Regions from separate parts of the Streptomyces sp. CAU 1734 genome, predicted to be linked through region 3. Evidence: riboswitches for the same ligand, from Rfam matches in the RefSeq annotation. Region 3 holds a riboswitch; each other region holds the start of a gene.
The links. A riboswitch is a leader RNA that binds a small molecule or an ion and turns the genes downstream of it on or off. The one in region 3 is predicted to bind cobalamin.
Positions count from the first base shown of each region.

Region 1: it holds a riboswitch for cobalamin, as region 3 does, so the genes downstream of both, AAFN69_RS24720 (cobalamin biosynthesis protein) here and AAFN69_RS30645 (ABC transporter substrate-binding protein) in region 3, are expected to answer to the same signal.
Region 2: it holds a riboswitch for cobalamin, as region 3 does, so the genes downstream of both, AAFN69_RS30950 (DUF4430 domain-containing protein) here and AAFN69_RS30645 (ABC transporter substrate-binding protein) in region 3, are expected to answer to the same signal.

Region 1 covers NZ_JBDQQP010000013.1:54,334-57,599, forward strand. The annotation lists gene AAFN69_RS24710 (inorganic phosphate transporter) at 65-1,324, shown strand; gene AAFN69_RS24715 (hypothetical protein) at 1,337-1,561, shown strand; cobalamin riboswitch at 1,729-1,867, shown strand; gene AAFN69_RS24720 (cobalamin biosynthesis protein) at 1,984-2,943, shown strand; gene AAFN69_RS24725 (cobyric acid synthase) at 2,948-3,266, shown strand, end outside.
Region 2 covers NZ_JBDQQP010000021.1:26,260-29,525, forward strand. The annotation lists gene AAFN69_RS30940 (DEAD/DEAH box helicase) at 1-587, shown strand, start outside; gene AAFN69_RS30945 (cold shock domain-containing protein) at 1,234-1,647, shown strand; cobalamin riboswitch at 1,870-2,007, shown strand; gene AAFN69_RS30950 (DUF4430 domain-containing protein) at 2,151-2,636, shown strand; gene AAFN69_RS30955 (hypothetical protein) at 3,000-3,266, shown strand, end outside.
Region 3 covers NZ_JBDQQP010000020.1:108,245-111,510, forward strand. The annotation lists gene AAFN69_RS30635 (amino acid permease) at 1-855, shown strand, start outside; gene AAFN69_RS30640 (M67 family metallopeptidase) at 926-1,348, shown strand; cobalamin riboswitch at 1,342-1,488, shown strand; gene AAFN69_RS30645 (ABC transporter substrate-binding protein) at 1,531-2,514, shown strand; gene AAFN69_RS30650 (iron ABC transporter permease) at 2,595-3,266, shown strand, end outside.

The sequences.
Region 1 (3,266 bases), on a different contig from region 3:
CCTTCCGTTCACCCAGGTTACTTACGTTCGCCGGGCCACTGACGTCCAAAGATTGCCTGGGTAAATGGAACACATCACGCTGCTGCTCGCGATTGTGATCGTGACGGCTCTCGTGTTCGATTTCACGAACGGTTTCCACGACACCGCCAACGCGATGGCGACGACCATCTCGACCGGCGCGATGAAGCCCAAGTCCGCGGTGGCCATGTCCGCCGTGCTCAACCTCGTCGGCGCGTTTCTCTCGGTGGAGGTCGCCAAGACGATCTCCAGCGGAATCGTCAACGAGTCAGGCATAACACCAGAAGTGATCTTCGCGGCGCTCGTCGGCGCCATCCTCTGGAATCTTCTGACCTGGCTGGTCGGCCTGCCGTCCAGCTCCTCGCACGCCCTCATGGGCGGCCTGATCGGCGCCACGATCGCCTCGGTCGGCGTCAGCGGAGTCAACGGCGGCACCGTCGTCACCAAGGTGCTGATCCCCGCGATCGCCGCCCCCCTGGTCGCCGGCATCGGCGCGTACCTCGCCTCCCGGCTGACCTACAAGCTCGGTCAGAAGACCGATGAGAAGGCCACCGCGAAGGGCTACCGCGCCGGTCAGATTGCCTCGGCCGGTCTGGTCTCGCTGGCGCACGGCACCAATGACGCGCAGAAGACGATGGGCATCATCACGCTGGCCCTGGTCGCCGGCAATGTGCTCGCCCCCGGCTCGAACCCCCCGATGTGGGTCATCGTCTCCGCCGGTGTCGCCATCGCGCTCGGCACCTACCTCGGCGGCTGGCGCATCATCCGCACCATGGGCAAGGGCCTGACCGACCTCCAGCCGCAGCAGGGCTTCGCCGCCCAGACCAGCGCGGCCAGCGTCATCCTCGCCTCCTCCAACCTCGGCTTCTCGCTCTCAACCACGCACTCCTGCTCCGGCGCGGTGATGGGTGCCGGTCTGGGCCGCAAGGGCGGTGTGGTCCGCTGGTCCACCGCCACCCGGATGTTCGTCGCCTGGGGTCTGACCCTCCCGGCCGCCGGTCTGGTGGCCGCGGGCTCCGAGTACGTGACCAAGCAGGGCGACTGGGGCGTCGCCGTCGTCGCCGCCTTCCTGGTCCTGTCGTCCGCCGCGATCTGGATCTACTCCCGCCGCCAGGTGGTCGACCACACCAACGTCAACGAGGTCGACGAGACGGGCGAGCAGCCCGGCGTCGTGACCACCGCCATCGCGGCCGTCACCCCGCCCCCGGCCGGCCAGGTCGCCGTCCACGACGACTTCAAGACCACCATCCCCTCCCCCACGGCCAACGCCTCCGAGAACGGCCCGGCCAGCCCGGCCGCGGTGTAAGGACAGATCCGTATGAAAATCGACTGGGCAGCCCTCGGCTCCGTCTTCGGCGTGAGCCTCGTCGCCACCGTCGCTCTGGTGGGCCTCTTCGTCATGGGCATCATCGGACTGAGCAAGCAGGCCCCGGCCGACGGCCAAGGCGGTTCCTCCGTGGCCCTGGCCCGGACCGGCGCGTACGCCTGCTTCGCGGCCTGCCTGGCCGCGGTGAGCTACGGGATCTACCTGATCGTCACCTGATACGGCGATCCGGCGGCTGAGCGTGTGCGTGTCACACCGCGGCCGCCGTCCGTCCCGGCCGGCGGGCCGGTCACCTTCTGCGGGGGTGACCGGCCCGTTTGTCATTTCCGCCGGTGGGGTGTGGGCCGCAGCACACTGTCCCGCCGCAGGTCAACGGCAGGTTGACGGGTGTTCTCGCCGCGTGGTGGACTGCCCGGGCCATTACGGCGGCAGCAGAGGAAGCCGGTGCAAATCCGGCGCGGTCCCGCCACTGTCACCGGGAGAGATCCCGGAAGCCAGGAACTCTCGCCGCCGATCAGTCGAACCAGGGCGCGGACACCCTGAGTGAGGACACGAAGCCATGCCCGGCCGCGGTTCAGCCCCTGCCCCAGTGACACCCCCGGCATCACGGGCCGCCCGGACCGGAACCGCGGTCTGAGCGGATGCGTGCCGACCGGGTATTCGCGTACGGCGCCACCGCCGGTCTCATCGGCGATCTGCTGCTCGGCGACCCCCGCCGGGGGCATCCGGTCGCCGCGTTCGGCCGGGCCGCCGGCGCCGTCGAACAGGCTCTGTGGCGGGACCACCGGGGCTGGGGCGCACTGCACACCGCCGTCTGCGCGGGCGGTACCGTCGCCGCCGCCGCGCTGCTCGCGCGCGGGGTGCGCCGGAGTCCCGCGCTCTCCGCGGCGCTGACCGCCGGCACCACCTGGACCGTCCTCGGCGGTACGTCGCTGGCCCGCGAGGCCCGCACCATCGGGGCCGCTCTCACCGCCGGTGATGTGACGGCCGCCCGGGCGCGGCTGCCGCATCTGTGCGGGCGCGACCCGCAGTCGCTGGACGAGCGGGGGATCGCGCGCGCCGTGGTCGAGTCCGTCGCCGAGAACACCTCCGACGCCGTCGTGGGCGCCCTGGTGTGGGGGACCCTCGCCGGTGTGCCCGGACTGGCCGGTTTCCGGGCGGTGAACACCCTGGACGCGATGGTGGGGCACAAATCCCCCCGGTACCGGCGATTCGGCTGGGCCTCGGCGCGGCTGGACGATGTCGTGGGATGGCCCGGTGCCCGGCTGACGGCCGGGCTCGCGGTGCTCGCGGGCGGGGACCCGGTGCGGGCCGTACGGGCCTGGCGGGCCGACGCGCACCGCCATCCGAGCCCCAACGCCGGACCGGTGGAGGCGGCCTTCGCGGGCGCCCTGGGCGTACGGCTGGGCGGCACTCTCGCGTACGGCGGCCGGGTCGAGCACCGGCCGGTGCTCCACGGGGAGGGGCGGCCGGTGGAGGCCGCCGACATCGAACGGGCGGTCCGGCTGTCGCGGCGGGTGAGTGTGCTGGCGCTGGGCGCCGGTCTCGCGGGACGGCTGCTGTGGCGGCGTGTGGTGCGGACCGACAGGGAAGGGAAGTGACCCGGTGAACGGGCGCGGACGGGGCGGCGGGCTGCTGGTCGCCGGTACGACATCCGATGCGGGCAAGAGCGTGGTCACCGCCGGGATCTGCCGCTGGCTGGTGCGGCGCGGGGTGAAGGTGGCCCCCTTCAAGGGGCAGAACATGTCCCTCAATTCCTTTGTGACCCGGGAGGGCGCGGAGATCGGCCGGGCGCAGGCGATGCAGGCGCAGGCCGCCCGGGCCGAGCCGAGCGCGCTGATGAATCCGGTGCTGCTGAAGCCCGGCGGTGACCGCAGCAGCCAGGTGGTCCTCATGGGCAAGCCGGTGGGTGAGCTGAGTGCGC
Region 2 (3,266 bases), on a different contig from region 3:
CGGTCGACCGGCTCACCAAGCACCTGCTGAGCAGCGGTGTGCGGGCGGCCGGCCTGCACGGCGGCAAGTCGCAGTCCCAGCGCACCCGCACGCTCGACCAGTTCAAGACGGGTCATGTGACCGTGCTGGTGGCGACCAATGTCGCCGCGCGCGGTATCCATGTCGACAATCTCGACCTCGTCGTCAATGTCGACCCGCCGGCCGACCACAAGGACTATCTGCACCGCGGCGGCCGTACCGCCAGGGCCGGTGAGTCCGGACTGGTCGTCACCCTCGTCCTGCCCGAGCAGCGCCGCGAGATGAACCGGCTGATGTCGGACGCCGGTATCGCCCCCCAGACCACCCAGGTCCGCTCGGGCGAGGCCGAACTGAGCCGTATCACCGGCGCGCAGGCCCCCTCCGGTGTACCGGTGACCGTCAGCGCGCCCGTGGTCCAGCGGCCCAAGCAGCGCGGCGGAGCGCCGTTCCGCGGCCGGGGCACCCGCCCGGGCCAGCCCGGCCGCGCCGCCGGCACCTCCCGCCGCACGGCGGAGTCGCGCCAGACCGCCGAGGCCCGCAAGGCCGCGCGGGTCCGCCGCAGCGCCTGATCCACCGGGGCCCCGGCCGGGGCCCGATGCCGTACGGCTCTCTCCGGCACCCGCCGGGGAGAGCCCCCGACAGGACGTCTCGCCGAGGCGTCCTGTCCGCGTTTGCGGCAATGGCCGCCTCTGCCGAGTACCGTCCCTTGCCGTCTCATCGGTGACCCGGTATTGACGCGGTACTGAAAGAGGATGATGAGCTCCGGCTCGTAAGGGCCGGAATGCCGAATATGGCTGCACCGGATTCATCGCCCGATGCGGGGCGGAATCCGGCTTTCCCGCCCGCTGTCCTCCCGTCCGGCCGGATCGCTTTCGCGGTCATGCATTCCGGCGGGGGAAACGGGCGAATCAGCCGTACCCGTCGGCGTCTTCCCGGTGCGCCGCACGTGTTCCGCCGGACGCCGGGGCGGGCGGGCGGCGGCCCGGCCGGGGCTCGCGGAGACCCCCGTACGCCCCCTGTGAGCCGCCCCACCGGCCCGCCGCCGCCCTGCCGGGCGACGAAGTCCGGCACGGGCGTCCCGGCGGGCGGCGGTGCCGCCGAGGGCCCTCTCGCGCCCGTGCGCCGGGGCTCCGCATATCGCGGTCGGGATGCCGCCCCGCTATCATCGGGCAATGGTTCATCGGGCACGGGGCCCGATGCTTGTTGGGGGTTGTCGTGGTAGCTGGTCGTGTGGTGCGTTTCGACGGTGTACGGGGTTATGGATTCATCGCTCCCGATCACGGCGGGGAGGATGTATTCCTTCATGTGAACGACATGCTGATGCCCGAGTCGCAGGTGCATTCGGGTGTCGCGGTCGAATTCGAGATCGAGATGGGTGACCGCGGTCTGAAGGCGTCGTCCGTCCGGCTCGCGAAGGGGGCCGTGGGCGCCGCTCCCGCGGTGCCGGCCGCGGCCAGGCATCTGGACGGCGAGGATCCCATGTGCGATGTGCTCAGTGTCAGTGAATTCTCGCGGGATGTGACCGAGCTCCTTCTCGCGGCCGTGCCCTCGCTGACCGGGGATCAGATTCTGCGGATCCGCAATGAGATGGTGCAGTTCGGCAAGCGCCACGGCTGGACCGAGGGCTGACCGGCCTTGCCCGCCGGGCCGAGCCGAGTGCGGGAGAGTGAAGTGAACCGGAACCGGGTGCCCTGACGGCGCCCGGTTCCGCCGCGTTGCGCCCCTGTCGCACTCCCGGTTCCGCCGCGTTCCGCCGCCCTGCCGTGCTCCCGCTTCCCGGCCCGGCCGCCGTCCGCCGCGGCGAAGTACGCCAAATCCCCTGGTACACCGCGATGTTCGGGCTACGATGCGTCTGCTCCGGTCCGTACCGGGGTGGACAATTTCATGCGCACACGTCGGGGAAAGCCGGTGGGAATCCGGCGCTGACCTGCAACCGTGAGCAGCGCTCCCGCGCTGCGAGCCGGACCGCCCGGTGTGCCGCGCGCGTCGCTTCCCACTGTCACGGTCTGCAGCGCGGAGCCCCCGATCCACCGGCACCCCGGTGCCCGGCCCGCCCACCGGCGGACCGGAACCGGACGGATCCCGGGTCGTGTGGGGTCGTGCGGCGGACCCCCTGCCCGAAAGGCCCCACCGTGCGCCAGACACTCGCCCGCCGTGCCGTGATATCCGCCGCAGTACTCGGCCTCACCCTCACCGCGACCCCCGCCGTCGCCACCACCGGGACCGTCGACACCAACAAGCCCGTCAGGGTCACCCTCACCGTGCAGGGCCCCGAGGGCAGGCTCTTCAAGGGGAGCATCCGCACCAAGGGCCACGACGTGACCCCCGCGACGGGCGGCACCCACAAGTGTGACGGCACCAATGGCGGGCAGTACGCCACCCCCGTGCCCACGCCGACCGCGGCGCTCGACGACGCCGCGCGGAAGAGACACTTCACCTGGGACGGCACCTGGTACCCCTCCTTCGACGACTACTTCGTCGAGAGCGTCAAGGGTGTCAGCGGCGGCCCCTCCGCGTACTGGAACATCTCCGTGAACGGTGTCTCCACCCCGGTCGGCGGCTGCCAGTTCAAGCTGAACGCCGGCGACAAGGTCGCCTTCACCTGGACCGCCTTCTAGGCCGTCTCTCACGGATCTTGCCGGGCTCGCGTGCCCGGCACGCAGGCCACCCGGGCCCGGCGGCCCGGGTGGCGCCCCCGCTCCCCGGTCCAGCCCGATCCGTGCGAGACGGCCCGGCCGGGTGCGCCGGTCCGCCCCCTCGCCCGGGGCCGGACCGGCGCACCGCCGGCCGGTCGCCCACAGCTCGAACACCCCCTGTTCGACGCGCTGGTGAGCGCGGTGAGGCTCCGCCGGCACGGCATCACCGGCCCCTTTCGCCCCAGGGTCACCAATCTTCCGGCATACCGGATTTCAGCGATGGAAACGGGCTACAGTTTCAGCCACGCGCCAAGGTCACAGGGGGCAGATGTGGATCCTTTGCTGTTGGCAGCGGGAACCGCCGTGGTGTCCGCGATCACCGCCGAGGCATGGGCCGAGGCCCGCCAGGCGGTGATAGGTCTCTGGCAGCGCTTCACTCCGCAGGGGCGGACCGAGAGCATCGCGCTCGCCCTCGACGAGGACGCCCGGGCCATCGAGGCCGCCGCCGCGGACACCCCGGCCGATGACCGGGTCGCCCTCCGCCGGGAGCAGTTGGCCGAGGACTGGCAGAACAACTTCCGGATGCTGCTCCGCGACCACCCCGAGGCCCGG
Region 3 (3,266 bases):
ACCGCCTCGGTCTCCCTGCTGTGGAGCGACGGCGGCTTCTTCCCCAAGGGCATCGGCGGCACCCTGATGACCCTCCAGATCGTGATGTTCGCCTTCCTCGCGGTCGAGCTGGTCGGTGTCACGGCCGGTGAGTCCAAGGACCCGGAGAAGAACCTTCCCAAGGCGATCAACACCGTGCCGATCCGGATCGCCGTCTTCTACATCGGCGCGCTGATCATGATCCTGTCGGTAGTCTCCTGGACCAACTTCCAGCCCGGTGTCTCCCCCTTCGTCGCCGCCTTCGACGAGATGGGCCTCCAGGTCGGCGCGGCCATCGTGAACTTCGTCGTGCTCACCGCCGCGCTGTCGTCCTGCAACTCCGGCATGTACTCCACCGGCCGGATGCTGCGCGACCTCGCGCTCAACAGCCAGGGCCCGAAGATCTTCACCCGGCTGACCCGCAACGGCACCCCGCTGATCGGCACCACCTTCTCGGCAGGGCTGATGCTGATCGGTGTCTGGATCAACTACCAGTGGCCCGGCGACGCCTTCAACAAGATCGTCTCCTTCGCCACCATCTCCGGCATGTGGGCCTGGATCATGATCCTGGCCAGTCACATCCGCTACCGGGCCAAGGCCGACCGCGGCGAGGTGGCGCAGTCCTCCTTCAAGGCCCCCGGAGCCCCCTGGACGAGCTGGTTCGCGCTCGCCTTCATCGGCATGGTGATCGTGCTCATGGGGATCGACAAGGACGCGCGGATCTCGCTCTACTGCGCCCCCGTCTGGGCGCTGGGGCTGGCCGTCGCCTACCTCGTACTGAAGAAGAAGGACCCGCAGGGCGCGGCGTTCAGCAAGGCCGGCGCGGGCAGGGGCTGACCCTCGCGCGGACGGACGGCCCGGGGCACCGCCCCGGGCCGCCCGCGGCGGGCTGCTTATCCTGATCGGCATGCTGACGCTGACCCAGGCTCTCTTCGACCAGATCGTGGCGCACTCCCGCGCGGACCACCCGGATGAGGCATGCGGCGTGGTCGCGGGCCCGGCGGGCACCGACCGGCCCGAGCGGTTCATCCCCATGCTGAACGCCGCCCGCTCGCCCACGTTCTACGAGTTCGACTCGGCGGATCTCCTCAAGCTCTACCGGGAGATGGACGACAACGACGAAGAGCCGGTGATCATCTACCACTCGCACACCGCGACCGAGGCGTACCCGTCCCGTACGGACATCTCGTACGCGAATGAACCCGGCGCCCACTACGTCCTGGTCTCCACCGCCGACAACGACGACGCGGGCCCCTTCCAGTTCCGCTCCTTCCGGATCGTCGCCGGTGAGGTGAGCGAGGAAGAGGTCAAGATCGTGGCTGCATACTGATCCCGTCGGAAGATCCGACAAGTGGGCGGCTGGACCCAGGAAGCCGGTGCGAATCCGGCGCGGTCCCGCCACTGTGACCGAGCGCTCCCGTCCGCGGGGCGCTCGCCAGCCAGGAACTGACCTGCCGCCTTCTCCCAGCACCAAGGGGACGTGGAAATCCCCGGAGGAGGCCGTACCCCGTCATGTCCAGGCGCCGTTCCGCCCTGATGTCCGCCGCGCTGCTGCTCCCGCTCGCCCTCACCGGCTGCGGTGGTGAGACCGAGAAGAAGACCGATGCCGCGAAGCCGGCCCCCGGATTCCCGTACACCGTCGACAACTGCGGTGTGAAGACCACCTACCAGGCGCCCCCGAAGCGGGCCGTGACCATGAACCAGCACGTCACCGAGGTCATGCTGGAGCTCGGTCTGGAGAAGTCCCTGGTCGGCACCGCCTATCTCGACGACCAGGTGCTGCCGGAGTACGCGAAGGCGTACGCCGCGATACCCGTACTCGCCAAGGAGTACCCCTCCAAGGAGAAGCTGCTCGCCGCCAACCCCGACTTCGTCTACGGCGGCTACGCGAGCGCCTTCGAGGCCAAGGACGGCCGGACCCGCCAGGAGCTGAAGAAGTCCGGCATCGACAGCCGCCTCAATCTGGAGTACTGCACCAAGTCGAAGACCACCCTGGACGATGTGTACCGGGAGGTCGACGAGGTCGGCCGCACCTTCGGCGCCGGTGACCGGGCGAAGAAGTGGATCGAGGCGTCACGGGCCTCCGTCGCCGCGACCGGCGAGAAGCTGAAGGGGCGGAAGGCCGTCTCCGTCTTCGTGTACGACAGCGGCGACAAGACCGCCTTCACGGCCGGCGGCAAGGGCATCGGCAATGAGCTGATCACCCGCGCGGGCGGCCGGAATGTCTTCGCCGACCTCGACAAGACCTTCGGCGACGCCACCTGGGAGCAGGTGGTGGCCCGCAAGCCCGAGATCGTCGTGATCTACGACTACGGCAAGACCAGCGTCGAGCAGAAGAAGCAGCGGCTGCTGGAGGACCCGGCGCTCCGCGATGTCCCGGCGATCAAGAACAAGCGGTTCGCCGTGCTGCCGCTCTCCGACGCGGTCGTCGGGGTCCGGATGCCCGACGCCATCACCAAGCTGGCCGCGCAGCTCGCGCCGGAGACCGCGCGGTGACCTCCGACGTCTCCTCCCGGCCGCCGCTCGTGAAGGAGGGGCGGCCGGGGGCGGCGCCCCGGGCGGGTGCCGCCGCCCGGCTGCGGTACCCGGCCGTGGTCACCGGCCTGCTGGCCGCCCTCGCGGCGGCCGTCGTGGCCGGTCTGGCCGCCGGCTCCGTCTCCATCCCGCCCGGACAGGTGATCGAGGCCCTGCTGCCGGGGGCGGCGCCGAGCCCCTTCCGGACGATCGTCGTCGATGTACGGCTGCCCCGGGTGCTGCTCGGCGCGGCCGTCGGCGCCGGGCTCGCCGTGGTCGGCACGGTCCTCCAGGCGCTGGTACGGAACCGGCTCGCCGACCCGTTTCTGCTCGGGATCTCCTCCGGGGCGTCCACCGGCGCGGTCGTGGTGCTCACCCTCGGGGTCGGGGCCACCACCGCCGTCGCGATGCCCGCCGGGGCGTTCGCCGGGGCGCTGGTCGCGCTGGCCCTCGTCTACGGACTGGCCCGCGGCGGCGGCACGATGAGCGGCACCCGGCTGGTGCTGGCCGGTGTGACCGTCTCGTACATCCTCTCCGCCGTCACCACCCTCGTACTGGTCGCCTCCGCGCGGCCCGAGCACTTCCGCGAGGCGCTCTACTGGTCGCTGGGCGGGCTCGGCAGCGCCCGCTGGGACACCCTCTGGGCGCCCGGCATCGTGGTCTGCCTGGGGCTGCCGCTGCTGCTCTCACTCGCCCGGCCGCTGGATCTGCTGCTGGTGGGGGAGGAGGGGGCG